Regions from separate parts of the Actinomadura sp. NPDC048394 genome, predicted to be linked through region 3. Evidence: riboswitches for the same ligand, from Rfam matches in the RefSeq annotation. Region 3 holds a riboswitch; each other region holds the start of a gene.
The links. Region 3 has a riboswitch for cyclic di-AMP ahead of AB0C78_RS17210 (CHAP domain-containing protein). Riboswitches for the same ligand answer to the same signal wherever they lie in the genome.
Positions count from the first base shown of each region.

Region 1: another riboswitch for cyclic di-AMP. It lies ahead of AB0C78_RS15165 (CHAP domain-containing protein); the one in region 3 lies ahead of AB0C78_RS17210 (CHAP domain-containing protein).
Region 2: another riboswitch for cyclic di-AMP. It lies ahead of AB0C78_RS20055 (NlpC/P60 family protein); the one in region 3 lies ahead of AB0C78_RS17210 (CHAP domain-containing protein).
Region 4: another riboswitch for cyclic di-AMP. It lies ahead of AB0C78_RS46535 (C40 family peptidase); the one in region 3 lies ahead of AB0C78_RS17210 (CHAP domain-containing protein).

Region 1 is NZ_JBEZJL010000018.1:83,551-90,556, reverse strand. Features, by position in the region: gene AB0C78_RS15170 (hypothetical protein) at 1-1,230, opposite strand, end outside; gene AB0C78_RS15165 (CHAP domain-containing protein) at 1,294-2,256, opposite strand; cyclic di-AMP (ydaO/yuaA leader) riboswitch at 2,268-2,406, opposite strand; cyclic di-AMP (ydaO/yuaA leader) riboswitch at 2,638-2,838, opposite strand; gene AB0C78_RS15160 (C40 family peptidase) at 3,341-4,282, opposite strand; gene AB0C78_RS15155 (NYN domain-containing protein) at 4,576-5,886, opposite strand; gene AB0C78_RS15150 (DEDD exonuclease domain-containing protein) at 6,135-7,006, shown strand, end outside.
Region 2 is NZ_JBEZJL010000025.1:100,201-107,206, forward strand. Features, by position in the region: gene AB0C78_RS20045 (LacI family DNA-binding transcriptional regulator) at 1-428, opposite strand, end outside; gene AB0C78_RS20050 (LuxR C-terminal-related transcriptional regulator) at 919-1,131, shown strand; gene AB0C78_RS20055 (NlpC/P60 family protein) at 1,346-2,323, opposite strand; cyclic di-AMP (ydaO/yuaA leader) riboswitch at 2,327-2,517, opposite strand; gene AB0C78_RS20060 (amino-acid N-acetyltransferase) at 2,773-3,309, shown strand; gene AB0C78_RS20065 (RDD family protein) at 3,316-4,191, shown strand; gene AB0C78_RS20070 (RDD family protein) at 4,199-4,816, shown strand; gene AB0C78_RS20075 (Lsr2 family protein) at 5,778-6,101, shown strand; gene AB0C78_RS20080 (ATP-dependent Clp protease ATP-binding subunit) at 6,454-7,006, shown strand, end outside.
Region 3 is NZ_JBEZJL010000021.1:67,841-74,846, forward strand. Features, by position in the region: gene AB0C78_RS17205 (CDP-glycerol glycerophosphotransferase family protein) at 1-2,747, opposite strand, end outside; gene AB0C78_RS17210 (CHAP domain-containing protein) at 2,951-3,763, opposite strand; cyclic di-AMP (ydaO/yuaA leader) riboswitch at 3,774-3,925, opposite strand; gene AB0C78_RS17215 (SpoIIE family protein phosphatase) at 4,408-6,264, opposite strand; gene AB0C78_RS17220 (hypothetical protein) at 6,434-7,006, opposite strand, start outside.
Region 4 is NZ_JBEZJL010000112.1:570-7,575, reverse strand. Features, by position in the region: gene AB0C78_RS46565 (NlpC/P60 family protein) at 1-490, shown strand, start outside; gene AB0C78_RS46560 (ribonuclease domain-containing protein) at 542-967, opposite strand; gene AB0C78_RS46555 (MarR family transcriptional regulator) at 1,074-1,598, opposite strand; gene AB0C78_RS46550 (amidohydrolase family protein) at 1,659-2,945, shown strand; gene AB0C78_RS46545 (Mut7-C RNAse domain-containing protein) at 2,986-3,762, shown strand; gene AB0C78_RS46540 ((deoxy)nucleoside triphosphate pyrophosphohydrolase) at 3,805-4,173, shown strand; gene AB0C78_RS46535 (C40 family peptidase) at 4,214-5,242, opposite strand; cyclic di-AMP (ydaO/yuaA leader) riboswitch at 5,250-5,393, opposite strand; gene typA (translational GTPase TypA) at 5,607-7,006, shown strand, end outside.

The DNA of each region.
Region 1 (7,006 bases), on a different contig from region 3:
GACGAGCGTCGCCTCACCGTACCGGCCGGCGACCATCCGGCAGGCGAGCCAGGCCTCCTGGTAGGCCTGGGAGAGGTGGTCGGAGGAGCCGGCGAAGTCGGCGGCGGACGGCAGCGCGGACGGGACCCGGCCCGCCTTCACCTCGCGGCGCAGCTCGCTGGCGGCCGACTTCACGCTCACCTTCGCGTGCTTGTAGCCGACGTAGTCCGCGAAGCCCTCGATCAGCCACAGCGGGGTGGTGCGGTCGGTGGCGCCGCCGGTCGCGACGTGGGTGAGCTCGTGGGTGAGCACGACGGTGCGGCCGAGCTCGTTGAGCCGGCCGAAGGTGCCGGGGGAGACGATGACGCGGTCCTCGCCGCGGCCGCCGCCGGCGGACGGCGCGACGGTCGCGAGCGCGGCGATCTGGCCGAGGCTCTCGTCCGGCCCGGCGAGGGCGGCGGCGAGCCGCTCGTCGGCGGGCACCAGCGCGACGGCCCGCTGCGCCCAGCCCTTGCCGACGACGCCGGTGACGACCGGGACGGCCGCGTCGAGGCGCTTCGCGATGCCCTCCAGTTCGCCGCCGTCGCCGATGACGAGGCTGGCGCGGCCCCGGACGACGCTGAGCGGCCCGGCGTCCCAGATCTCGGCGTCGTCGTGGTAGCCGAGGGCGGAGCCGTCGCCGACGACCGTCCAGGCGCCGGAGCGGGGTGCGAAGGTGAGGTGGCGGGCGCGGGCGACGTCGCCGCGGTCGAAGCCGCGCAGCCGGTACCGGGTCTCCACGCGGACGACGGCGGCGCCGCCCTCCGCGTTCGCCGACTCGGTGCCCGCGAAACGCTCCGTCCAGCCGTCGAGGGGGAGCTTGCGGAGGTTGTCGTAGAGCCGGGCCTGGGCGTCCTGGAACGCGGGGGGCGCCGAGGCGACCGTGGCGAGGAACGCGGTCCGGTCGCCGGTCGCGACGGCGCGGGTCCGGTTCGCGAGGACGGTGCGGGCGGTGTCCGGGTCGAACGGCGCGGAGGGACGGGCGGTCCGGGCCGCGGCCCGGGAGCCGCCGGACCGGGCGCCGAGGACCCCGGCGCCGCCGGCGGCCAGCAGCGCGGCGCCGCCCGCGCCCAGCGCGAGCGCCCTGCGCCGCGTCATGGCGGCGGGCCACGCCAGCGGGCCGCGTGGAGGGACGGCACCGCCCCGCCGGGATCCGGGGGCGTCTCGTCCCTCGTCCTCGGCGGGGCCGTCCTGCGGTGGGCCGTCCTCCATGCGCGCGATCCTATTGAGCCTTCCGTGGATGCCGGGCCATCGGCGCCGTGTCGCCGTCCTGCGTCACGAGGCGTAGTCGGGGTAGCCGTAGCCGACCACGCTGTCGGTCGAACGCTCCTTGACCTGGACGGAGTTCCCGGTGTTGCCCTCGACGGTCTGGATCGTGCCGTCGCCCTCGTCCTTTATGACCATGCCGACGTGCTGGATGTCGTCGTTGGACTTGCCGCCGCTCCAGGAGAAGAAGACGATCGCGCCGGGCTTCGGGGTGTCGCCCCAGCGGCCGTTGTCCTGGAACCACTGGGCGTGCGCGACGGTCCAGGCGTCGCTGCCGATCTGGTCGGTGAAGCCGAGCTTGTCGCCGACCCAGGAGATGAACATGTCGCACCATTCGGCGTCGCTGTACTCCTGGACGGACCCGCCGTCGCGGGCGACGGTCTCCTTGGCGCGCTCGGTGCCCTCGTACCAGTCGCCGAACTTGGTGTCGCCGTTGCCGTCGGGGCTCGCGCCGACCTGGGAGCGGGCGAGCTCGATGGCGGCCTCGGCGGTGGGACGGGACTTCTTGGAACGTTCCTTCGGAGCGGCGGCCTTCGGCGCGCTCTTCGGCGCGCCCTTCGCGGCCTGCCGGGGGACGCTCACGGCCGGCGCCCGGTCCCGGGCGGCCTGCTGCTGCGGCGCGCGGGCGATGGCCAGGTCGGCCGAGGCGGCCGGCTTGGCGGGCTCGGGGCCGCCGAACGGGAGGACCGACGCCTGCGCGGTCGCCACGGCGGTGCCGAGGACGGCGGCGCCGACGAGCACGCCGCCGGTGGTGCGCCAGGCGACGGTGCGTCCGCTCTTGCGGTGCCGGCCACCCGCGGGGGCCGCGGGGACGGCTCCGGCGGGGGCCTCGGTGACGACCTGGGCGGTGATCACCCTGGTGGCGGGGACGGTCCCGGGCGCGGGGGGCGCCCCGGGAGCGGGGGTCCGGCGGACGGGGGTGACGGGAGTCGTGCTGCGGGTGGGGCTTGCCTTGCGGTGCTTGCCTGCCACGGGGGGATCTCCTTGGCTTCCATTCCGCCTACCGGGTTAGCTGACGGGTTCGGGCGTGGAAGCCGCCCTACGGCCTGCGGGCAGGCCGATTCACCCCGACGGGACATGGGTGGGTCCCCGGCTCCGTCACCGGCCTCGCGGGCACGGCACGGACTCGGCGGTGGCGCGCCCGGGGGCGGGCACGCCGGTTCGGTTGGGGGTCCTCTCGGGAGGGGGCGCCGCTGCGGCGCCCGCGGAGAGGTGAAGAAAGGGGGCGGGCGCGGCCGTGCGCTCAGCGGACGGCCGCGCCCGAGAGATTGATGCCGTTCGGCTAGGAGGCCCGTACGGGCCCGTCATCCGGCCGCGGCGGGGCGTTCTGCTGAGGGTAGGTGGACAGGGTTCACTCCTTCTTCCAGACGCCTACCGGGTTAGCTGTCGGGTTCGGGCGTGGAAGTGGCCCTACGGCGGCTCTCACCGGTCGTGCCGGCAGAGACGCGCCGATTCACCCCGGTACCGGAATGTCCGTCCGGAACTGCTCCGGACTCCGGTGAAGGTGGGTCCCCGGTTCCGCGCCGGGCGGCGCGGATTCGGCGCTGCCGCTGCGATCCTGAGGGCTTCATGGGGCCCGTGCGCGGGACCCTGTGTCCCGCGTGCGAAAGAGCGGCGCTGATGTTGTGATGGCGGCGGCCCCTTGTCCGGGGGACCGCCCGGGGCCGGAGCCCTGTGTGGACCAGCGTGGCGCGCTCTCAGCGCCATGCACGCTGTCGGCGTGCGCACGGTGGGCCGGGCCGGCCGGGTCTCGGAGGAGACCGGTGCGGCACGCTCTCCCGGTGCCGCGGGGCGACGCGTGGATCGTGCCGCCCTGGGGGACGACGCGTGGGGCGCGCCGCCCGGTCCGCGGCCACCGGAGTGCGCCGCGGGGGGCCGCGGCGTCTGGAGGGCGCCGCGTGACCAGTGCGCCTGGAGGGCGCCTGGGTGGTGACAAGGTACCAAAGCCCCAACAGAAGGCAAGCCCCCCCAAAATCAACAACGGACCAGGTCAGCCCTGGTCCGTTGTCGCCGCGGGGTGCGAACGGCCCCGCGCGGGGGGCCGTTCACATGATCGTCAGGGACGCCCCGCGCCGTAGAAGTTCGAGGTGTAGTAGCCCGAGAGCGAGCTGATCTTCACCACGTCGCCGGTGTGCGGGGCGTGGATGAACTTCCCGCCGCCGACGTACATGCCGACGTGCGAGAGCCCGCTGAAGAACACCAGGTCACCGGGCTGCAGGTCGCTCTGCGACACGTGCTTGACGGCCGCCCACTGCGAGTTGGTGGTGCGGGTGATGTTGACGCCCGCGGCCTCCCAGGCGCGCATCGTCAGGCCGGAGCAGTCGTAGGAGCCCGGGCCGGTCGCGCCGTAGGAGTACGGCTTGCCGAGCTGCGCGTAGGCGAAGTCGAGCGCCTTCTTGGCCGAGCCGCTGGCCGGGCCGTTGTAGGTGCCGCCGATGCCGCCCGAACCGCCGCTGGAGGTGCCGCCGCCGGTCTGCTGGACGAGCTTCTTGGCCTCCGTGACCTTCTTGTCGAGGTCCTTCTTGGCCTTGGCGAGCTCGTCGTGCTTGGTCTTGACGTCGTTGTAGGCGCTCTGCGCCTGCGCCTGCTCGCGGCGCAGCCGCTGCGCCGTCGCCAGGAACTGGGTCAGCTGGGAGCTGCGCTGCTCGGAGAGCTGCGTGAAGACCGCGGCCTGGTCCAGGACGGCCTGCGGGTCGCCGCTGCCGACGAACCCGGTGACGTCCGTGGAGTCGCCGTTCTTGTAGGCGTCCGCGGCCATCTGCGCGATCGCCGAGCGCTGCTTGTCGAAGGAGGCCTGCTCCTCCGCCGACGCCTTCTTGGCGGCGGCCAGCTTCTTCTGGGCGACCTTCAGCTTCTCGGTGTTCTGGTTGTACTGCTCGACCTTCTTGTCCATCAGCTCGTTGAGCTGGTCGAGCTTCTTCTGCGCCTGCGCGTGCGTGGGCTTCGGCTTGGCGTTCGCCACCACGGGCGGAAGCGCGAAGGTCGCGGTCGCCGTCAAGCATGCGGCGACCGCCAGGCGGCGGGTGACCCCTATCCCCGTCGAGCCGGCTCTCCGGTCGCGCGAGCGCGCTGGTTCCCCGATGAGATCGTTGGTCACGGTCCGATTCGCCCCTCTCGTCCACTACGTCAGCGGACGACATTAGCGATGGGCCACAACCGTCACAACTAATTCGTCACTATCTGATTGACTTCAACACCATTTGCCCACATTCCGTGATGGCAAGATCACGGAGCGCATGATCAAGCCGGTAGAATGCGGAGAATCTCACGAAATGTCGGAGTCTGGCGGGGTCATGACCGGCCCAGCCGCCGCAGCAGCAGCGTCGACGGGCAGGGCCGCGCGTTCGCGCGCCGCGCCGCGTCCGCCACCTCCCGGTCGGAGGACACCACCACCACCGCCCGGCCGTCCGGCTCCGCCCGCACCAGCTCGCCGATCAGCTCGTCGGCCGTCTGCCCCGGCCGGCTGAACAGCACCCGCACCCCGCGCGGCGCGGAGATCGCCACCGGCGCGTCCAGCTCCGCGCCGTCGAACACGCACGTCACCTCCGCGCGCGTCTGCGCCGCGAGCCCGCCGAGCCCCGACAGCAGCCGCGTCCGCTGGTCCGACAGCGGCAGCTCCCCGTACCCCGTCTTCGTCACGTTGTAGCCGTCCACCACCAGATGCACCTGCGGCAGCGTCAGCAGCCGGTCCAGCAGCTGGGGGTCGCTGTCCGACAGCGCCCGCCCCGGCAGCGCCCGGTGCGCCAGCCGGTCCGGCTCCAGCGCGCCCACCGCGTCCGCCGGCCGCGCGATCGTCGACGGCAGCGCCAGCTCCCGCCGCACCCCCTGCGCCGCGTCCACCAGCGCGTCCAGCAGCAGCCGCAGCCGCATGTCGTCGACGTTGCGGCCCTCGCGCGCCGCCCGCTTGGCCGCCTCCGCCGCCGCCTCCGCCTGCGCCGCCCGCGACCGCAGCCTGCGCAGCTCCTTGTCGGCCGCCGCCGACGACTCCCGCGCCGCCGCCAGTTCCCGGTCCGTGTCCGCCGCGAGCGTCTCCGCGCGCTCCTGCGCCGCCCGGTACCGCGTCCGCGCGTCGTGCAGCTTGCGGCGCAGCTCGGCGACCTCCGCCTTGGTGTCGCGCAGCTCCGCGCGCAGCTTGTCGACCTCCGACGCCCGCGCCGCCCGCGCCGCCGCCAGCTCCTCCTTCAGCGCCGCGACGCGCCGCTCGGCGGCCTCCTCCTCCGACGCCGTCGCCGACCGCTCCAGCTCAGCGCGCGCCGCCTCGACCAGCTCCGTCCAGCCGTCCGGGCGCAGCAGGTAGGCCACCACCGCCACCCGCACCGGGTCCGCCGCCGGCGGCACGTTCCCGCTCTCGACCGCCTCGACCAGGTCCGGCTGCGCCTCCCGCAGCGGCTCCGCCACCCGGCCCCGGAACTCCGCGTCCTTCTCCAGCACCGCCGCGATGTGCTGCCCGGCCAGCTTCGCCCGCTTGCGCCGCTCGAACCGGGCGAACCGGCGCAGCGGCACCGGCACCTCGTCCGGCGGCAGCGCGCCGATCAGCTCGGCGGCGGCCTCGACCACGCTCAGCCGGACTGCCTCCGGCAGCGGCCCTGCCAGTCGCCGCACGGGCTCCGGGCCGCCGGGGCTCGCTTCGGGGCCGCTGTCGATGATCCCGCTCCTTCCGGGCTGCGCCGCCGGTGCGCTGTCTCTTCCCGAGCACCACGCACCCTAACCAGCGCGAACGTGGGATCGGACGGAACGCGCCAAGCTCCCCCGAGCCGTCCCCCGCGGCCCCCGCCCGGCGGGACGTGCCGGCGCGCCCCCAACACTAGCGGCCCGGACTTCTGTCGGTGGCGTCCTCTACGGTCGCCGGCATGACGGCTGCGCACGAGGTCCAGGGGCAGATCCGGGCGGTTCAGGGCACCCTGGACGACCTCGGCACCCCCCTGGCGGAGGTCACCTTCGTGGTGGTCGACCTGGAGACCACGGGCGGATCCGCGGCCGACTCGGCCATCACCGAGATCGGCGCGGTCAAGGTGCGCGGCGGCGTGGAGCTCGGCGAGCTCGGCACCCTGGTCGACCCCGGCGGCCCGATCCCGCCGTTCATCACCGCGCTGACCGGCATCACCACCGCGATGGTCACCGCCGCCCCCCGGATGGACTCCGTGCTCCCCGCGTTCCTGGAGTTCGCCCGCGGCTGCGTGCTCGTCGCGCACAACGCGCCGTTCGACATCGGCTTCCTCAAGGCCGCCTGCGCCGCGCAGGGGTACGCCTGGCCCGCGTTCCCCGTCGTCGACACCGTCGACCTCGCCCGCCGCGTCCTCGGCAAGGACGAGGTCCCCAACTGCAAGCTCGGCACCCTCGCCCGGTTCTTCCGCACCCGCACCGAGCCGACGCACCGCGCCCTCGCCGACGCCCGCGCCACCGTCGAGGTCCTGCACGGCCTCATCGAGCGGCTCGGCTCGTTCGGCGTCACCTCCCTGGAGGAGCTGCGCGGCTTCGCCAAGGCGCCCACCCCCGAGCAGCGCCGCAAGCGCCACCTCGCCGACGACGTGCCGAGCGCCCCGGGCGTCTACCTGTTCGAGGACGCCGGCGGCGAGATCCTCTACGTCGGCAAGAGCGGCGACCTGCGCTCCCGCGTGCGCAGCTACTTCACCGGCTCGGAGACCCGCTGGCGCGTCCGCGAGATGGTCGGCCTCGCCGAACGCGTCCGGACCATCGTCTGCGCCACCGGGCTGGAGGCCGA
Region 2 (7,006 bases), on a different contig from region 3:
CCCGCCCGGTCCAGCCCGACCGGGACGATCAGCGCGCCCGCGGCGCGCTGGTCCTCCAGGAGTTCCAGCGACCGGGCCTCCTTGGCGGCCGAATGGTCGCTCGACAGCCAGAGGGCGTCGTGGCCCGCCTCGTTCAGCGCCTCCTCGGCGCCGCGCACGACGTCGGCCGCGTACGGGTTGGCGAGGTCCTCGACGACGACGCCGAACGCGCGGCGCGGCTCGTCGCCGAACTCGCCCGCGGTGCGGTCGGGGCCCCTGCGGAGCCGCCGCGCCGACTCGTTGCGGACGAATCCGAGCTCCTCGATCGCCGCGCGGACACGGTCACGGGTAGCTTCGGCCACGAGGTCTGGCCGGTTTAGGACATTCGAAACGGTCCCAACCGAGACCCCGGCACGCCTCGCGACCTCGCGAATACTGGTCTGTGGCAAGTCGCTCCTCGTCCGCCCCGGTGGTGTTTTCCCAGGTAGTTGGGCTTTCCCGTGTCAATCCCCGAAAACCCGGTCACGCATTGCGACCATTCGGGCACAGATAGCACTTAACCAGCGCTTGACGGGCCGGATCCGGCCGCCTAGCGTTCCGAGCCGAAGCGTAGCTTGAAACGATTCACGATCTTCGTCCGCGGCGAGATCCGGTGAGTCCAAGAGGAAGGACGGGTTCGGAAGCGACGACCTAGACCCGCTCCTGACACGTGGCCAACGAGTGAATCGTCACCCGGAGTTCCCCCGCACGACCCCGCAATCGGCCCATCGGCCACCTCCGGCCAAGCTCGCGAGACGGAAAAGGAACCCAAACCGATGATCTAAGTCCGGAAGGCTCCGGACCCGGCAACCCAACGCATGCAGTTCGAGGCCCAACCCGTGCCTGTGCAGCGGACGGCTGCATCCCCGCGGTCATCAACCACGGACGAGGGAGGACGGAGTGGAAACAGCCACACTCGATTTCGGGCTGAGCGACGAGGAGATCAGGTTGCTCGCCCAGATCGCCAGCGGTGTCACCGCTGATGTGGCGGCGCGCAAGCTGGAACTGAGCGCACGGACCTTGCGCCGCAGGTTGCGGAACATCTGCGACCGGCTGGAGGTCAACACCCCTATCGAGGCCGTGGTGTGGGCGGCCAGAAGGCAGCTCATCTAGCGCGACCCGACGACGCCCGTCAGGGGACGGCGGGCGTCATCACCCGGAAACCAGCCCGACCGGAAGCACGTCCAGCGATGCGAACTCGTCCGACCCCGCAGCGGCGGCGCACCACCCCTGGCAGGTAGGTCCCTGCAAGGCGAAAGCGCCGCCGCGGACGTAGTTCATATCGCTCTATAGCCGTGCGCCCGGCGCCCCGATCGGAGTGCGTCGTCTACGCGACGCGGACCACGCCGGCGATGGGGCGGCCGGAAAGGGACGCGATGCGGACGACGTCGCCCGTGTGCGGGGCGTGGATCATCTTGCCGCCGCCGACGTACATCCCCATGTGGTGCAGGTCGGAGTAGAAGAAGATCAGGTCGCCCGGCTGCATCTGGCTCTCCGGGACGTGGGTCCCGGCGTTCCACTGGCTGCCGGTGTAGTGCGGCAGGTTGATGCCGACCTGCTTGTAGGCCCACATCGTCAGCCCCGAGCAGTCGAACGTGCTCGGACCGGCGGCGCCCCACACGTACGGGCTGCCGAGCTTGCTCATCGCGTACCGCAGCGCCTGCGCGGCCTTGCCGTCGCCGATGACGGGCAGCTTCGCCAGCAGGGTCGGGTCCTTCTTGACGGCCTTGCCGCGGACCTTCTCGTAGGCCGAGGTGACCTTCTTCTTCTGCGCGGTGAGCTGAACCTTCAGCTGGGTGACCTGCTGGGCGCGCTCCTCGGCGGACTTGCGCGCGCGCTGGGCGGACTGCATCGCCTGCATGAGCCCGAGGACCTGCGTGCTGTCCTGCGTGGCGAAGTAGTTGAGCGTGGCGGCCCGGTCGAGGACGACCTGCGGGTCCTGCGCGGAGATGAACGAGACCGTGGGGTCGGTGCCGCCCTGCATGTAGCTCGTGGCGGCCAGGCTGCCGACCTTCTCCCGCAGCCCCTCCAGGGACTTCTGCTGGCGCGCGGCGTTGCCGGCGGCGACCTTGGCCGCCCGCTGCGACTGCTCCAGCTTCACCTTCAGGCCGTTGTACTGCTCGGTCAGCTTCTCCAGCTGGTCCGCCAGCTTGAACGCCTGGTCCTTCAGCTCCTTGGCCGACGGGTCGGGGTCGGCGTGCGCCATCGGGAGCGAATGCGGGACCACCACGTGGGGCGTGATGGAAAGGGCGACGAGCGCGCCGGCGATCGTGAGCGCCCGGACACGGAAGCGAGCCGTCCGCACCAAATCTCCTCTCCTCGTCCGCCTACCGAGTTAGCTGACGGGTTCGGGCCGGAGCAGCCCGTCCGCTGGGCGCGCGGATCCCTCCGCGCGGCTGCGGATTCACCCCAGACGGCATCGGCTCGGGGTGATGCCCCCGAACGCTCCGAAAGTGGGTCCCCGGCTCCGCGGGGCGCCGGCTGCGGCCCGTGGACTCGGCGGTCCGGCCTCCGCCTCGCGGAAGGCCGACGTCAGAGCGGGACACTAACGGAACCGCCATTGGATGCCAACCAGAACATGCGAATTCGCAGGTCGTGGCGGACGGTACGGGGTGAAGCGCCGGTTGTGGACCGCCCTGGCCGCCGCTGGAGGACGGCCCCCGGCCGCCGGTGGCCGCGCCCCGGGCGGCCTCCCGACCTGCGCGGGCACGGCCGCCGGTGGCCGTGGGTGTGCGGGGCGTTCGGTAATCTCGCCTGTTTGTGGAAGTCGTGATCAGGCGTGCCCGCACCGCCGACGTTCAGGGGATCCGCAGGCTGGTCGATCTGTACGCCGGGTCGGGGCGACGCCTGCTCAAGAAGTCGACGGTGAAGCTGTACGAGGACGTGCAGGAGTTCTGGGTCGCCGAGGACGTCCAGGGCGCCCTGCCGGGGGAGCCCGGGCCCATCGTGGCCTGCGGGGCGCTCCACGTGATGTGGGAGGACCTGGCGGAGGTCCGGTCGGTCGCCGTCGACAAGGGGTACGGCGGGCGCGGGATCGGGCACCGCATCGTCGCCCGGCTCCTGGAGACCGCGCGGGAACTCGGCGTCCGGCGGGTTTTCTGCCTTACCTTCGAAGTGGAGTTCTTCGCACGGCACGGCTTCCAGCAGATCCTCGGTACTCCGGTGGCGCCAGAGGTGTACGAGGAACTCCTCCGCTCTTACGACGACGGCGTGGCAGAGTTCTTGGACCTCGACAGGGTCAAGCCCAATACGTTGGGCAACACACGGATGTTGCTTCGCCTGGAGGACTGACCCCACATGAGCGATTCCCCCAACCGCGGGCGGCCCTATCAGCCGTCGCAGGGGCAGGGTTCGTACGGACCGCCGCCCCCCTACCAGGGTCCCCCGCAAAGGCAGCAGCCCGGGCGGCAAGGTCAGGCTCAGCCGCCCGCCCAGCAGTGGCAGCAGCAGCCACAGCAGCAGCAATGGCAGCAGCAACCGCAATGGCAGCAACAGCAACAGCCGCAACAGCAGTGGCAGGAACCCCAGCAGGACCAGTGGGGGCAGCCCTCGTACGAGTCCTATGAGCCCGCCTACGACCAGTACGGCGGTTCCCAGGGCGGTGACATGCCGCTGGCGCCGATCCTGCGGCGTGCTGGGGCCCGCATCATCGACAACGCGCTCGTGGCGGCCTTCGGCTTCGCGCTCGTCCTTCCCATCACGGTCGGCGCGTTCGGGCTCGGGAAGCCCGGCAGCAAGACCGAGGACGACGGCGGCATCTGGAACTGGCCCATCATCTTCACGCTGTTCGCCGTCCTGTCGGTCCTGCCTTTCATCTATGAGGCCGTACAGCTGTCCATGTGGGGCCGGACGTTCGGCAAGCGCTTCATGGGCATCGGCGTCGTCCAGGCGCGTCCGGCGGGGAACCAGCTGACGACGACGCAGGCCGTATGGCGGGCCGCCATCACCCACGTGGGCTACCAGATCGGCGTCTTCTTCTTCCTCGTCCTCGCCGTGATGGTGTGGCAGTACTTCGCCTACGGGATGCTGCTGGTCTGGGCGGGTGCGCTCATGGCGTACCTGTGGGCCATCTGGGACCAGCCCCTGCACCAGGCCCTGCACGACCGCTTCGCCGACACCCTCGTCATCGACGAGCGCGCCGGATACGGCGAGTACGCCGAGTACGCGGAGTAGGGCCGCGATGGCGACTCCGCGAACACCCGCGCAGGGGTCGGACGAACCGTCCGGGACCGATCACGGCATCCCGGACGGTGAGCCTCTGCCGCACGAGGACCCGGAGCCGGGCTCGGCGCTCGCGGAGCCCGGGCAGCGCCTCCTGGCGCGCATCGTCGACACCCTCATCGTCGGCCTGCCCGTCATCATCGTGGTGAAGGAATTCGTGTCCGGCCACCGGCTGGACGTCATCGCACCGCCGGCCGTAGCGGGCTGCATGCTCCTGTACGAGGCCGTCCAGCTCGCGCTGTGGGGGCAGACCCTCGGCAAGCGCTTCGCGGGGATCCAGGTCGTCCCGGACCCGTCCGGCCCTGAGGGCGCCGCCACGGACGCGGAGCGGGCCGGCGCCCCGGAAACCCCCGGTGGCGCGGCCGAGGGCCGGTACGGCCGCCCAAGCGTCCCGCGGGCCGTCCTGCGCGCCGCCGTGTACTCCGTGCCGATCGCGCTGCGGCCCGTCCACATTCTCGGTCTTCTGGCGAGCCTGTTCTGGGTGGCGAACGCCGGGTTCATATACGAGGGGACGCAGCGCCGGGCCGTCCATGACAGGCTCGCCGGCACCCTGGTCGTAAAACGCCGCACGTCCTGATTCACCGGTGTTTGCGGCGCTCTCGGAGATGTCGGCGCGGCGTCCCGGCGTGCCCGGTGACGCCGCGCCCCTGATCGCGTTGAGCGCCCGCGACGGGGGCCGCGCGGCTTTGCCGGGCCCGGGCCGCCGGGCTTTGCCGGAGATCCTCGCGCTGTTTCGGACACCCGGACTTCGGCGGGCCAATGCCAGCTCGTTCCGGACACGTTCAGGTTACGGGCGGGATTCCGGGAGGATGTGTCTCCTGCCGGAAGGCCCCTCCGGTTTGGGATGTGCTTCCGGGGCGCCGGGAGTCGGCGTTCATTGGGCCGCCGCACTTAGTCCGGATGGGACGCCGTCTCGCCGGGACCGGCGCACGCAGGCGGATTCTGCCGCTTATCCCCAGATTTCGGGATGGACTGGTACCGGCGGCGTTACGCTCCGCCATCCCGCGGCCAGTTCCCGCGCCCCGGACGGCAACAGATTTTCGTCCCGGCTTCCCGTCCCGTAATCCGTCGACATCCGCCGGTGGCGGGCCCGCGGGCCCGGTGGGACCGGTCCCGCGCCGGTCTCCGGTGCATTCCGGGCGCATGCCCTGGTTAGTGCCGTTACGGCAGGGCTAAAGGTCGGCAAGCGGTGCGGGTGTGCTCACCCTGTTAAGGTCCCGGTGGACACTTTTCCGCCCGAGGTCCCCCCGGTGGAATGCCCGAGTGCCCCGATACCTGGTCCAATGCGTCTTCGACGGCCCAGGTCAGCGCCGTGCGCCGTGACGCCGGTCACGCCGAAATCCACGCCCCGGACCGTCCGCCGGAATTGAACGGCGCGTCAACGGCCCGCCCCGGCGCCGCCCTCCGCGCACCGGTGGTCAAGCCGTTACCGGCCGCCAAGGGATGTTCATCGGCGACTTGAATTGTCATCGGCAGACTTCCCGGTATATCTTTGTCAACCGAATGCATAGTTTGCTCCAGCCGAAAGGTCTGTCCCCATGGCACAGAAGGTTCAGGTGCTTCTCGTCGACGACCTCGACGGTGGCGAGGCGGACGAGACCGTAGCGTTCTCGATCGACGGCGCCTCCTACGAGATCGACCTGAGTGGCGCCAACGCTAAGAAGCTGCGGGATTCTCTGCTGCCGTTCGTGGAGAAGTCGCGCAAGGCCGGCACGGTCAACAAGCGGCGCCGCCCGCGCGGCGCGTCCAGCCGCGAGCGCAGCGCCGAGATCCGCGCCTGGGCCAAGAACAATGGCATCAAGGTCAATGAGCGCGGCAGGATCCCGGCCACCGTGATCGAGCAGTACGAGGCGGCGAACTGATCCGCCAGCCCCGCCCCGGCGGCCCGTCTCCCTCCACGAGACGGGCCGTTCGCTTGTGGCGTAGCGCCCGCCCGGTTTCGCGTCCGCCGCGGTGAGGTACACCGGGACCTCGCCCCCATTCGGCGATCCTCGGACGCGACCCCGGACGACCTGCGGAAAGCCCCCGTTCGCTTGGGGCGTAGCGGGAACATGACGCACCGATGCGGTAGTTGGATGAGACTGAACAGCGCTTAGCTGGGGAACGTCTCCTGGTGGGAGTGCACCGGGCGGCCTCCTCGGGGCGGGCTAGCATGCGGAAGGACAGTTCCGGACGTTCCGGACTCTGCCCAACCGCTCTGTGAGGAGCGACGAGATGTTCGAGAGGTTCACCGACCGCGCGCGGCGGGTTGTCGTCCTGGCCCAAGAAGAGGCCAGGATGCTCAACCACAACTACATCGGCACCGAGCACATCCTCCTGGGTCTGATCCACGAGGGTGAGGGCGTCGCTGCCAAGGCCTTGGAGAGCCTGGGGATCAGCCTTGAGGCGGTCCGCCAGCAGGTCGAGGAGATCATCGGCCAGGGCCAGCAGGCGCCGTCGGGCCACATCCCGTTCACTCCGCGCGCCAAGAAGGTCCTCGAGCTGTCACTGCGCGAGGCGCTGCAGCTCGGCCACAACTACATCGGCACGGAGCACATCCTGCTCGGCCTGATCCGCGAGGGCGAGGGCGTCGCCGCCCAGGTGCTGGTCAAGCTCGGCGCCGACCTCAACCGGGTCCGCCAGCAGGTCATCCAGTTGCTGCACGGCTACCAGGGCAAGGAGCCGGCCGCCTCCGGCGGCCCGTCGGAGTCCGCGCCGTCCACCTCCCTCGTGCTCGACCAGTTCGGCCGCAACCTGACGCAGGCCGCGCGGGAGGGCAAGCTGGACC
Region 3 (7,006 bases):
GCGAGCGCGGCGACCAGCTCGTCCTCGGTCCGGGTGACCGGGCCGGGCGCGTGCTCCTCCAGGTCGAAGTAGCCGGTGTCGTGCTCGCCGTCCGCCGGCAGGTGCAGCACGATCGGCCGGTCCAGCAGCGCGTAGTCGAACATGATCGACGAGTGGTCGGTGACGAGCGCGTCGGCGAGCAGGAGCAGCAGGGTCGCGTCCGCGACGTCCCCGACGTCCCGCATGGCCCGCGCCGCCGACGGCGGCAGGTTCGCCCGGCACAGGTAGTGCGGGCGGACGAGCAGGACGATCTCGTCCCCGAGCTCGCGGGCGAACCGCGCCGGGTCCACGGGCGGTTCCATCAGCTTCACCGGCCTGCCCTTCGGCCCCGTCTTGAAGGTCGGCGCGTAGAGGACGGCGCGGCGCCCGTCGTCCAGCCGGAGCGAGCGGCGCAGGGCGGCGACCTCGGCGGCCAGTTCCGGGTCCCCGTCCACGCCGTTGACCAGCGGGTCGTTGCGCGGGTACCCGGCGGGCAGCAGCTCCGCCCGGACGCCGAGCCCCTTGGCGAGGGTGTCCGCGTCGTGCCCGGAGCGGATGAGGAAGCAGTCGAAGCGGTCGACCATCCGCGCGAGCTTCGTCCGGTCGGACGCGGGCCCGCTCTTCATCAGCGGCTGGTCGAGCCCCATCAGCTTGTACGCCGACCCGTGCCAGGTCTGGATGTACGTGGTCTCGGGGCGCTTGCACAGGCCCTCCGGATAGCCCTGGTTGTCGATCCAGAACTCGGCCCGCGCGAGCGCGAGGTGGTAGCGCCACGAGCCCCGCTTCACCAGCTTCGCGTCGGACGGGAAGCCCTTCGCCGACGACGCGTACGACCACACCGCCTCGACCGGGCGGTCCGAGCGGCGCAGCTCGCGGTAGATGTACTTCGGGTTGTCGGAGTAGTGCAGCCCGAGATGGCTCTCGAACACCGCGAGGCCCCTGCGGACCGGAAGCCGGGTCAGGACCCGGTTGAACACCGCGGCCTTCGTCCTGCCGGACGCCAGCGTGCGGCGCATGGAGCGCTCCAGCCGCCGCGCGCGCCGCCAGCCCGTCCGCGCCGGCGGGCTTCCCGCGACCCGGGCGACCGCGGTGGCGGCGCGCCGCGTCCGCGGGTCGTCGGTCGCGAGGGCGAACGCCAGGTGGCCGCCCTCGGTGACGTACGACCGGAGCACGTCGCCCGCGAGACGCGTCAGCCTCGGCCGGACGGGCAGCCCGACGCCGCGCAGGTCAGGCCCGCCCGCGGCGCCCGTTCCGGCGGACTCGCCCGGCCGGGTGACGATCTCCTCGCCGTCCACCTTCACGCGCAGCCGCACGTCCCACACCGGGTCGACGAACCCGATCGGCCGGACGCGGGCGCGCGGGTCGAACTCGGCGCGCCACTCCAGCCGGCCGCCCTCGTGGACGATCTCGGCGGGCACCCGGGCGCGGCGGGCGTCGCGCCGCCGGTCGCGGAACTCCAGGGAGGCCGACAGCGAAGCGCCGCGCGGGATCCGGTCGAGCGGGTTCAGCACGTGCCCGGCCATGCGGGCGCGGCCGCCGCGCATCTCCAGCCGGGTCACGACGGCGGCCGGCCGCAGCTCCGTGAGCGGGCACATGTGGAAGCCGAAGTCGGTGACGTCCAGGACGCGGCGGCCGAGGTCCCCGCGCGGCGGGCCGCCGCCCCAGAAGATCCGGCCGTCCCGCTCCGCCAGCCGGGCCCGCAGGTCCGACCGCCCGCCCGGCAGGTACTCGGCGGCCGCCAGCGCCCCGTCCCGGTCGCCCTCCTTGACCAGGAACGCGGCGATCGCGGCGAGCGGGTTGGCCGTCTCGAACACCACCGGGTCCAGCCCGGCCAGGTAGCCGGCCGCGAGGTCCAGGAACCGGGCCCGGTGCACCGGGTCGCGGTCCCGCAGCTCGCGCAGGTACAGCAGCAGGTCGTGGTTGACGAACTTGGCGTCCTTCGCGCGCTTCAGCCCGTCCGCGCCGCGCAGCTCGAACAGCATGTCGATGCGCCGGTGGATCTCCAGCCGGTCGGCGAAGTTGGCCAGCTCGTCACGGCGGTTGGAGATCGACGGCATCACCTGCCGGTCCCGGACCAGCCAGTTGTAGACCCGGTGCGGGATCAGGGCCGTGCGCGCGGCGGCCATGTACGCCTCCGCGCTGAACAGCAGGTCCTCGTAGTGCAGCCGTTCGACGAAGCGCAGCGCGCCGTCCTCGAGGAACCCCCGGCGGTAGAGCTTGTTCGTCGACAGGGTGTCGTAGAGCAGGTCGGGGTTCTCCTCCAGCGACCCGTACACGGCGCTGCGCTGGTAGAGCCACGGGTACCAGGGCCGGACGCGGTCCTTCGAGCCCTTCGGCACGTCCAGGAAGACCCGGTCGCAGAGCCCGGAGACCAGGTCGGCGCCGGTCTCCTGCGCGGCGGAGAGCAGGTTGAGGCAGGCGTGCCGGTCCAGCAGGTCGTCGCTGTCGAGGAACATCACGTACCGGCCGTCCGACCGCTCGACGCCGACGTTGCGCGGGCGGCCGCAGCCTCCGGAGTTGACCGGCAGGTGCAGCGCGCGGACCCGGCCGGGATGCGCCGCGGCGAGCCGGTCGGCGGCCTCGCCGGTGCCGTCGGTGCTCGCGTCGTCGACGATCACGGTCTCGACACCGCCCAGCGACTGCGCCAGGGACGAGGCGACCGCCCGCGGCAGCCGGGCGGCGTCGTTGTAGGCGATCACCACCACGCTCACATCCGGGCGCACCCGCATGGGCATCCCCTTCCGCTACTCCGGCGTGCCAGGGATTCCTTTCCATCAAGGAGGCGGCGAGGGCCAACCCAGATCAAAAGCTGTCAATGCTTAGCATTACCCGACAGGTCACGGCAGACCACCCCGGGAACGCCAAAGGCGCCCGGTTCGGGACCGGGCGCCTCTGATCCGCAGGAATTGATCATCCCGAGCGGGACGGATGATCAGGACTTGGCGTAGTCGGGGTATCCGTAACCCACGACTTCGGACTTGTCGCGGACCTTCTCCTTGACGGCGTTGTCGGTGTTGCCCTCGATCGTGGTGATCGTTCCGTTGCCGTTGTCCTTGACGACGAGGCCGACGTGGTCGATGCCGTCGATCCCGCCGCTGGACCCGTTCTGCCAGTCGAAGAACACGACCGCGCCGGGCTTGGCGATGTCGCCCCAGCGGCCGGTCTTCTCGAACCACGAGGCGTGCTGGACGGTGTAGGCGTCCCAGCCCATGTTCTTCACGCCCGTCTGCGCGCTGAGCCACGACACGAACATGTCGCACCACTCGGCGCCCCGGTAGTCGCCGACGGTCCCGCCGTCGCGCCGGGCGGTCACCGCGGCGTGCCGGGTGGAGGCGTACCAGTCGGCGTACTTGGTCGAGCCGTTGCGGCTCTCCCCCTCGCCGAGCTGCGACTTCGCCAGCTTGATCACGGTGGACGCGGCGACCGTGCGGGACGCCTTGCGGGCGGCGCGCTCGGTCCCGGCGCGCTCGGTCCCGGTGTGCTCGGACGTGCCCGTCGCGGCGCTCTCGCGGTGCGCCGCGGCGGCGGCCTGCGCGGGGGTCTCGGCGGACGCGGTGTCCCCGGTCAGGGGGTTGAAGATCGCGAGTCCGACCGCCCCGGCCATCACACCCGCCACGGCGACGCCCACGGCCCGGTCCTCGGGGCTCATGCGGGCGAGCGCGGCGCGGGGGGCGGCGCCGGTGAGGCGCAGCGCGCTCAGTCGGGGGGCGATGCTCTTGGTAAGACGATCGAAACGACCGGTCATGCAGGGAATCTCCTTGTCTCCCATGACGCCTACCGGGTTAGCTGACGGATTCGGGCATGGAAGAGCCCTACGGCGCGCGGACGCGCCGATTCACCCCTGGAACCTTGGGTCCCCGGCTCCGTCCGGTCGGATGGACCTGGACGGACTCGGCCTCGCACCGCGGGTCGCGGTGCCGGATATTCGGATGTATCTCAGCGACTGATCTCGAGGGGGCGCGCATCGTGTGGCGCGCGTCGCGTGCGGATTCCGCTCAGCGACCCTCGGCCGCGCATGGAAGCGGCCGGCGTGCAACGCATGGAACGCGCTGCGTGATTCGTGCAAGAAGGTACCAACCTCCTGCGGAAAAGCAAACCAGCCGCAAAAGGATCTTTTGCCTGCTCAACGCCGTTCCAACCCCGCTTCAACCGCCTCCGGCCGCCACCCCTTCCCGATCTTTCTCCGGACCGCCGCGAACCCTTACGGCATAGGGGATTCCCCGCACGGCACCGCGACCCGGGAAAGGTAAAATGATCAAAAGGCGCCCGGCTCCGCCGCCCTTCACCGCGGCGGGCGCGCACGGCGGCGCAGATCACACGGGCGGCACCGGACACACGCCCGTGTGTCCTACATCACTCCAGCTCAGAGCGGTCCTGACCTGCCGATGATCACTCCACGTGCAGGGCGAACATCGTGGTGTCGTCGGCCGCCCGGTCGTGCTCCATCCGCGCGAGGACCTCGTCCAGCGCCAGTTCCGGCCCCGCCGACGACTCCCGCAGAATTCCGGTGAGCCGCTCGATCCGCTCGTCGAGATCGGTGTCCCGGCGCTCCACCAGGCCATCGGTGTAAAGGAACAGCAGATCCCCCGGCCGCAGTTCCGTGGAGATCGTCGTGTACTCCCAATCCGGCAGCGCGCCGAGCATCGGATCGCGATAGACCTCCAGCGGCTCGGCGTGCCCGTCCCGCACCAGGATCGGCGGCAGATGCCCGGCGCACGTCCACTCCATGACCCGCCGGTCCGGCCGGTAATGGCCCACGATCGCGGTGCCCGTCGCCGGCGGGTCCATGCTGCCGACCAGCTCGTTCAGCCAGCCCACCAGCTGCCCCGCCGACTCCCCCGTGCACGACAGGCCGAGCAGCCCGTTCCGGCTGCGCGCCATCGACGCCGCCGCCGGGAGGCCGTGCCCCGCCGCGTCCCCGATCGCGAACAGCGCCCGCCCGTCCGGCATCGCCCGGGTGGCGAACCAGTCCCCGCCGATCCGCGCCGTGCTCTCCGCCGCCAGCGCGCGGATCGCCACCCGCAGCCCCGGCAGCCGCTCGACCTCGCCCTCGTCCGGCAGGATCGCCCGGCGCAGCGTCACCGCCACCTTGCGCTCCTGGGCCGTCCGCGCCTGCTGCTTGAGCATCTGCCGGCGCGTCTCCGCCAGCGCCCGCTCCACCCCGCGGCGCCGCGTGATGTCCTGCGAGACGATGTTGATCGACACCGGCAGCCCGGAGTCGTCCAGCACCGGCTCGGCGAACACCCACAGATGCCGCGGCGCGCCGTCCTTGCCGATCACCCGGTGCTCGGCCTCCACCGGCTCCCGGCGCGAGAACATCGTCTGGACGGCCTCCTCGACCAGCGGCAGGTCGTCGTCGGCGACCACCTTCGGCAGGTCGTGCGGCGCCGGCGGCACCTCGTCCGGCCCGAGGCCGTAGTTCGCCAGCATCTGCGGCGTCCAGTCCGCCTGCCCGGTGACCAGGTCCCACTCCCCGAACCCGATCAGCGCCAGCCGCTCCACCCGCTCCAGCCGCCGCGCGCTGCGGTCCTCACCGGAGTGGTACCGCCAGGTGAGGCACACGCCCGTCGGCACCTGGACGCACCGCACGCTCATCCGCGACGACCGCGACAGCCCGCCCTGCACGGTCGAGTACATGATCGAGTCGCGGTCCAGGGCCGTCCCGCCCTCCAGCACCGCGACGTAGTCCTCGAACAGCCCGCTGAGCGCCGCCCCCGGATCCGTCCGCAGCAGCCGCTGCCCCGCCAGCTCCTCGGCGCCCCGCCCGAACAGGTCCCGGGCGGCCTCGTTCAGCTCGGCGTACAGGAAGTCCTGGACCTCGCCGTCCGGGCCGCGCACCGGCACCAGGTGCGCCGCGGAGTCCAGCGCCCCGTCCAGCAGCCCCCGCGCCACCGGATCCGCGGGCAGCCCCTCGATGAGCTCGGCGTCGCCCCCGGTGTCCTCGGCGGCCAGCCGGTGCAGCAGGTCCTCGGCCTCGGAGACCACGCCCCGCCGGTCGGTGTCCTCCGCGCGCGGCGGCCGCCGCCCGGCCACCACCGCGCCCTCGGCACCGACGCCGCCGCCCTGGACGACCATGGCCGCCGCCTCCGGCAGCTCCATCTCCAGGTCGCGGGCGAGCCAGATGAGGTGCTGCAGCGCCTCCCCGGGCGGGACCCCCAGCCGCCGGGCCAGCATCACCCGCGCCTCGGCGAGCACCGCGCGGTCGTGCGCCGCCCCGCGCAGGCCCTCGAGGTCCGCCGCGTGCACTCCAGGCGGTCCCCACGTGCCGTCCGCTTCCGACACCCCAGTCCCCCGTTCGGCGTTTCATGCCTGGGAGAAAAAGCTACATACGTCGGCGAAGGTCCGTTCGCCACCATCTTCGTTACCAGTCCGGATCTTTACCCGGCTTTTTCTTTTCGCCCCAATAGGACCGCTTTCACTGACCCTCCGGAAACGAACCCCTACCCACCTCTGTGACCTGCATCACAGCCCCCGCGAGCGCCGTCACGCACCCCGCCGCCGCCTCCGCGGACGTCCCCTCCGGATGCAGCGTCAGCACCGCGACGATCTTCCCGTCCACCACCCCGGTCGTGTGCAACGCGGGCCGTCCGAGCCCCAGCTCCTCCGGCGCGGGCCGCCGGTCCGGCACGTCCTCGAACCCCGACCACCCCTGCTTGACCGCCAACGGCCCCGGCACCGCCCCCGCGATGCCGAAGACCTGATCGAACCCGTCCGCCCCCTTCTCCCCCATCCGCCCCAACTGCTCCAACACGAACCGCCCCTCCGGCACCCCCAACGCATACCGATAAGTACGCACCACATCGCCTGCACTGATCCCCGTGTACCCCCACCACCCGGGCATGTCCTGCGGCGGCGGCACCGTCTCCCGCAACCCGGCCCGCCTCACCATCCGCTCGACGATCTCCGCCTGCCCGCCGCGCTCCCACACCTCGTCCGCCGCCGCGTCATCGCTCGCCCGCAGCATCGCCTCGACCATCTCCCGGTCCCG
Region 4 (7,006 bases), on a different contig from region 3:
CGTGCAGTCCAACGGCGTCGACTGCCAGGACAACGACCTGCCGGCGAACGCGAGCGCGCTCGTCCAGAAGATCATCGCGTTCGCGCTGGCGCAGCGCGGGAAGCCGTACGTGTTCGGCGCGACCGGCCCGGACGCGTGGGACTGCTCCAGCCTGGTGCAGGCGGCGTACCGGGCGGCGGGGCTCGGCATCCCGCGCACCACGTTCGAGCAGTGGCCGTTCGGGCTGAAGATCGCCAAGGGCAAGGAGCAGCCCGGCGACCTGGTGTTCTTCAACTCCGGGCCGGGCACGTCGGCGGACAATCCCGGCCATGTCGGGATGGTCATCGGCAAGGGCAAGATGATCGTGGCGAGCTGCTCGTCGTGCGTGCCCGCGATCGGCGTGAAGACCTACAAGCGGCCCGACTGGGTGGGCGTGACGCGCCCGCTGGCCAGCCCGAAGCTCAAGGGCAAGGTCGCGGAGCTGGCCGCGCAGCAGCAGCCGGGCGGCTGACCGGGGACGCCCCGGCGGGCGGCCGGGGCGTCCGGTGCCGGATCGGCGGGCTCAGCAGCCGAAGTCGATGTCGTAGAACGTGCTGTAGTGGTCGGGCGTCCAGTACATCCCGTCGTGGCCGAGGTCGTCGGACGTGATGATGCGGCGGGCGCCGCGCGTCGAGCTGCCCGGCGTCTTCACCGTGTACTCGTGGTAGTAGCCCTGGGGTTCCTGCGGCAGCAGGCCTTCGCGGTTCTGGAAGACGGTGCCGTCCTGCGGGTACGGGAACGGGCCGCCCTTGTCGATCAGGGCGATCGTGTCGTCGGCCTGCGACGGGAGCGTCGACTCGCAGATGTCGGCGACGGCGACGGCGGCGGTGGACGGGGCGGGAGCGGGTGCGGTGGCGGTGGCGGCGTGCGCCGCGGGGCCGGTGAGCCCTGCGACGAGCAGGACGGCCGGCAGGAGCGCGCGGCGGAGCCGGTGGCGGGGGGTCGTCATGGGGCGAGTGTCGCCCGGACGGTTCGCCGCGTCACGGTCGATCCCGTCAATTCAGGGGAAGTTGCCGAGCGCGTCACCGGTGATTCGGCACGGATCGGGCGATTGGTCACCGGAACCGCCGCTTGCCGATCACGAGCAGGATGTCGCGCAGCGCGTCGGCGGCGTCGCGGACCGCCTCCGCCGGTACCCCGGCCATCGCCTCCCTGTGTGCGCGCGCCGAGGCGTCCAAGGCCAGCGCCGTGACCCGCAGGCCTTCCGGCGTGAGCTGGACGAACCTACTGCGGGCATCGCCGGTGTTGGCCTCCCGCTCGACGTAGCCCGCCTTCTGCAGCCGCTGCAGCACGTTGCTCGTGCCGCCGGAGGTGAGGAACGCCGACCGGGTCAGCTCGCTCGGCCTCAGCCGGTACGGCTTCCCGGCCCGGTTCAGCACCGTCAGCACCTCGAACTCGGCGTAGGTGAGCCCGAGGTCGGCCAGCTCCCCGCGCAGCGCTTGCTGAACGAGCGCCCCGATCCGCGCCGCGCGCTTGCTGACCTCCAGCATCGCGATGACGTCCTCGCCGAGGCCGTCCCGCCGCCAGGCCGCGGCCAGCTCGTCCACCTCGTCACGGCGGCCGCCGTCGTCATCGCGCACAAGCCGAGGATACCGGTCGCGGTATTCCTTTCTGAAAAGCTTCTTTCTAAGCTTTACGGCATGACATCGCTTCTCCTCCGCAACGGCACGGTCATCGACACGGCGCCCGCGCCCAGGGTCCTCGGACGCGCGGACGTCCTCGTCGAGGACGGCCGGATCGCCGCCGTCGGCCCCGACCTCGTCCCGCCCGCGGGCGCCGAGATCCTGGACGCGGCGGGCCGCATCGTGATGCCCGGCTTCGTCGACACGCACCGGCACACCTGGCAGACCGCGATCCGCGCCACCCTCCCCGACAGCACGCTGCCCGTCTACCTGCAGCGCGTCCTCGGCGAGCTGGCGCCCCGCTACCGGCCCGACGACGTGTACAGCGGCACCCTCGCCGGCGCGCTGGAATGCCTCGACTCCGGCATCACGACCGTCGTCGACTGGTCGCACATCATGTTCAGCCCCGACCACACCGACGCCGACATCGCGGCGCTCCGCGCGTCCGGCATCCGCGCCGTGTTCGGCTACTGCTACGGCGGTGGCGACGACCTCACCGCGCTCGCCGCCGAGACGACCCGGGTCCGCCGCGAGTACTTCGACGCGCCGCCCGGGAACATCTCGATGTGGATGGCGGCGCTCGGCTCAGAAATCGCCGGTGAGGAACGCGCGCTCGCCGAATGGCGGCTGGCCCGCGACCTCGATCTGCCGGTCACCGTCCACATGGGCGGACACGGCGCCGAGAGCGCGGCGCGCGGACTGGCGTTCCTCGAGGACAACGGCCTGATCGGCCATCCCGCCATGTACGTGCACGCCAACTTCTACACCGGCGACGACTTCAAGAGGATCGCCGCCAACGGCGGCACCGTCTCCGCCACCCCCGGCGTGGAGGCGGCGCTCGGCATCGGCGACCCGGCCACCGGCCGCTCGCACGCCGCGGGCGTCCCCACCGGCCTCGGCTGCGACACCGTCGCCAGCGGGCCCGGCGACATGTTCGGCGTCATGCGCGCGGCGTACTTCCTCGAACGCGCCCGCCCGGACGGCGACGGCGCCTGGTTCACCACCGCCGAGGCCCTCCGCGCCGCGACCCTCGGCGGCGCCGAGACGGCCGGGCTCGCCGGCGTCACCGGGTCCCTCACCCCCGGCAAGCAGGCCGACCTGATCGTCCTGCGCACCGACACCCTCGGCATGGCGGCGGCGCACGACCCGATCGCGGCCGTCGTCCTGTCCGCCGAGACGCGGCACGTCGACACGGTCCTGGTCGGCGGCCGGGTGATCAAGCGCGGGGGAGTGCTGCGGGGCCACGACGTCCCGTCCCTGCTGGACACGCTGCGGGGCGCGGCGGCCCGCATCACCGGCGAATAATCGGGCGGGGATCGTCGCAGGCGCGTGGCATGCTGGCGGCGTGGAGTCCGAGATACGCGTCCGCATCGCCGACGACCTGCTGATGTTCCTGCCCGCCACCCGCCGCGAACCGGTGAGCCGGGTGCCGTGGGACGGGACGTCCACGCTCGGGCACATCGTGGAGTCGCTCGGAGTCCCGCTCCCCGAGATCGGCCGGCTGGCCGTCCGCGGCGAGACCGTGGAGCCGTCCGCCCGCCCCGCGGCCGGCGACGAGGTGGAGGTGGAGCCCGTCTCCCGCCCCCAGCCCGTCCCGCTGGAGCCGGGTCAGGACGCGCCGCGCTTCCTCCTCGACGTCCACCTGGGCACGCTCGCGCGCCGGATGCGGCTGCTCGGCCTCGACACCGCCTACCACAACGACATGGACGACCCGTCCCTGGTCGTCCAGGCGAACGCCGAGCGCCGCGTCCTGCTCACCCAGGACCGCGGGCTGCTGCGCCGCCGCGCGCTCTGGTTCGGCGCCTACGTCCGCGGGTCCCGGCCCGACGACCAGCTCCGCGACCTCCTGGACCGCTTCGCGCCCGTCCTCAGCCCCTGGACGCGCTGCACCGCCTGCAACGGCGTCCTCGTCCCCGTCGACAAGGAGGAGATCGAGCGCGACCTGGAGGCCGGCACCCGCCGCAGCTACGACGTCTACGGCCGGTGCGCCGGCTGCGGCCAGGTGTACTGGCGCGGCGCCCACGGCGACCACCTTGAGAGGATCGTCGAGGAGGCGACCCGTCAGGTCGAGACGGTCCGCGCCGGAACCGTCCGGCCCCGGGCGGCCGTCTCAGACGGATAGGGACTCTGGAAGGGGCTGGTCACCATCGCCGATCTGGTCGTCGTGGGCGCCGCGATCATCCGGGACGGGCGGCTGCTCGCCGCGCAGCGGGCCGAGCCGCCGCACATGGCCGGTGGCTGGGAGCTGCCGGGCGGCAAGGTGGACCCGGGCGAGTCCGACGAGGACGCCGTGGTCCGCGAGTGCCACGAGGAGCTCGCGATCAAGATCCGCCCGGTCCGCCGCGTCGGCGGCGACTGGCGGCTGAGCGAGCGCGCGCTGCTGCGCGTCTGGACCGCCGAGATCGTCGAGGGCGAGCCGCGGGCCCTGGAACACCTGGCCCTGCGCTGGCTCGCCCGCGACGACCTGTACGACGTCGCGTGGCTCCCCGGCGACCGTCCCGTCATCGCCGAGCTGGAAGCCGACCTCCGCTGACGGCGGCCCTCCCGGCGCGGGGATCCCGCGCCGGCGGGGGCTAGGAGATCCGGTTCGCGCCCGCGTAGTCGGAGCGGGTGGAGAGCTTGGAGATCTTCACCACGTCGCCCGTCTGGGGGGCCTGCAGGAACTTGCCGTCGCCGACGTAGATGCCCATGTGGTGGAGGTTGCTGCCGAAGTAGACCAGGTCGCCGGCGCGCAGCGAGGAGCGGTCCACCTTGGTGCCGAGCTGGTAGAGATCGCCGGTGTAGTGCGGCAGGCCGGGCTTGCCGACCTGGGCGTACGCCCACACGACGAGGCCGGAGCAGTCGAAGGAGCTCGGGCCGGCGGCGCCCCAGACGTACGGGCTGCCGAGCTTGGTGAGGGCCTTGCGGGCCATCTTCGCGGGCAGGTCCGAGCCCTTGATCGTGGCGGTGAGGCCCGACTTGGGGTCGGTGGTGTGGGTGGTGGTGAGCTTGTCGAGGCGCTTCATGACCTCGCTCACCTTGGCCTTGGCGGCCTTGCGGGCGGCCACCACCTTGGCCTGGGCCTGCTTGACCTGCTCGGTGCGCTCCTGCGCGGCGCGCTGCGCGGCCTCGGCCTGGTCGACCTGCTTCTGCAGCGCGAGGACGGTGGTGGCCTGGTTCTGCTGGAGGTAAGCCGAGTCGGAGAGGCTGTCGGCGCTGCCGCCGGAGCTGAAGATCGCGTCGGGCCCGCCGCTCATGTAGTTGGCGGCGGCGAGCTGCGCGAGCCGCTGGCGGGCGGGCTCGGTCTGCTGGAGCAGCCGCTGCGCGTACGCGGTGGCGGACTTCTCGGCCTTGACGGCGCGGCCGAGGTCGACGCGGGTCTTGTTGAACTGCTCGGTCAGCGTCTCGGCCTCGTCGTTCAGCTCCTTGAGGCTCTGCTTCAGCCCCTTCTCCGTGGTGGGGAGGGGGCTGGGCGTGCCGGACGCCTGCGGAGCGGCGGCGGGGCCGAAGGGGGTCGCGGCGTGCGCGGCGACGGGCGCGGTGGTGCCGAGGCCGATGATCAGCACTGCGGCGGTGGTCGCGGCCGGCGCGACGCGCCGCCGGGAACGGGGGTCCGGTGCCAAGCCGGTGCTCTCCTCTCCTCGCTCGCCTACCGGGTTAGCTGACGGGTTCGGGCCAGGAGTCGCCCTACGACGTGCGTCGATTCACCCCAGGGGGATGGGTCCCCGGTTCGCCCGCGGGTGGGTGCCGCGGGGGATTCGGCGGTCCGATCGCAGCCCCGGGGGGTGGGGCTCCGGACGACCGGATCTCGGGAAGATTACAAAGGATGGGCAAAGATGGCCAATCGGGGCCGGTGTGAGGCAGGGGACGAGGGGGCCGTGCGGCGGGGAACGGGCGGCTCTGAGCGGGCGGTGCCGAGCGCCAAGTAGAATGGTGGCAGCCGCGCGTCTGCGGCGACTCCCGAACTCTCACGCAAGGCGAGCCCGCATGCCCATCTCCACGCGCGACGACCTCCGGAACGTCGCGATCGTCGCCCATGTCGACCACGGCAAGACGACGCTGGTCGACGCCATGCTCTGGCAGTCCGGTGCCTTCCGCGAGAACCAGGACGTCGACGACCGCGTCATGGACTCCAACGACCTGGAGCGCGAGAAGGGCATCACCATTCTCGCGAAGAACACGGCCGTCCGGCACAACGGCCTGACGATCAACATCATCGACACGCCCGGCCACGCCGACTTCGGCGGCGAGGTCGAGCGCGGCCTGTCCATGGTGGACGGCGTCGTCCTGCTGGTGGACGCCAGCGAGGGGCCGCTGCCGCAGACCCGGTTCGTGCTGCGCAAGGCGCTCGAGGCGAAGCTGCCGGTGATCCTCGTCGTGAACAAGACCGACCGGCCCGACGCCCGCATCGACGAGGTCGTGGACGAGACGTACGAGCTGTTCATGGACCTCGACGCCGCCGAGGACCAGATCGACTTCCCGATCGTGTACGCCTCGGGCCGCGCGGGCCGCGCGTCGCTGGACAAGCCCGCCGACGGCGCCATGCCCGACAGCGAGGACCTGGAGCCGCTGTTCAAGGTCATCACCGAGACGATCCCGGCGCCGTCGTTCGACCCGGACGCGCCGCTGCAGGCGCACGTGACGAACCTGGACGCGTCCAGCTACCTGGGCCGGATCGCGCTGTGCCGGGTGCACGCCGGGACGATCAAGAAGGGCCAGCAGGTCGCGTGGTGCCGGCACGACGGCAGCATCGAGAAGGTGAAGATCACCGAGCTGCTGATGACCGAGGCGCTGACCCGCAAGCCCGCCGACGAGGCGGGCCCGGGCGACATCATCGCGATCGCCGGCATACCGGAGATCATGATCGGCGACACCATCGCCGACCCCGACGACCCGCGCCCGCTGCCGCTGATCACGGTGGACGAGCCGGCGATCTCCATGACGATCGGCACCAACACCGGCCCGATGGCGGGCCGGGAGAAGGGCACCAAGGTCACCGCCCGGATGGTCAAGGACCGCCTCGACCGGGAGCTGGTCGGCAACGTGTCGATCAGGGTGCTGCCGACCGAGCGCCCGGACGCCTGGGAGGTGCAGGGCCGCGGCGAGCTGGCCCTCGCGATCCTGGTCGAGAACATGCGCCGGGAGGGCTACGAGCTGACCGTCGGCAAGCCGCAGGTGGTCGCCAAGGAGATCGACGGGAAGAAGCACGAGCCGGTCGAGCGGCTCACCGTCGACATCCCCGAGGAGCACCTCGGCGCGGTCACGCAGCTGATGGCGGTCCGCAAGGGCCGCATGGAGCACATGACGAACCACGGCACCGGCTGGATCCGGATGGAGTTCCTGGTCCCGGCGCGCGGCCTGATCGGGTTCCGCACCGAGTTCATGAC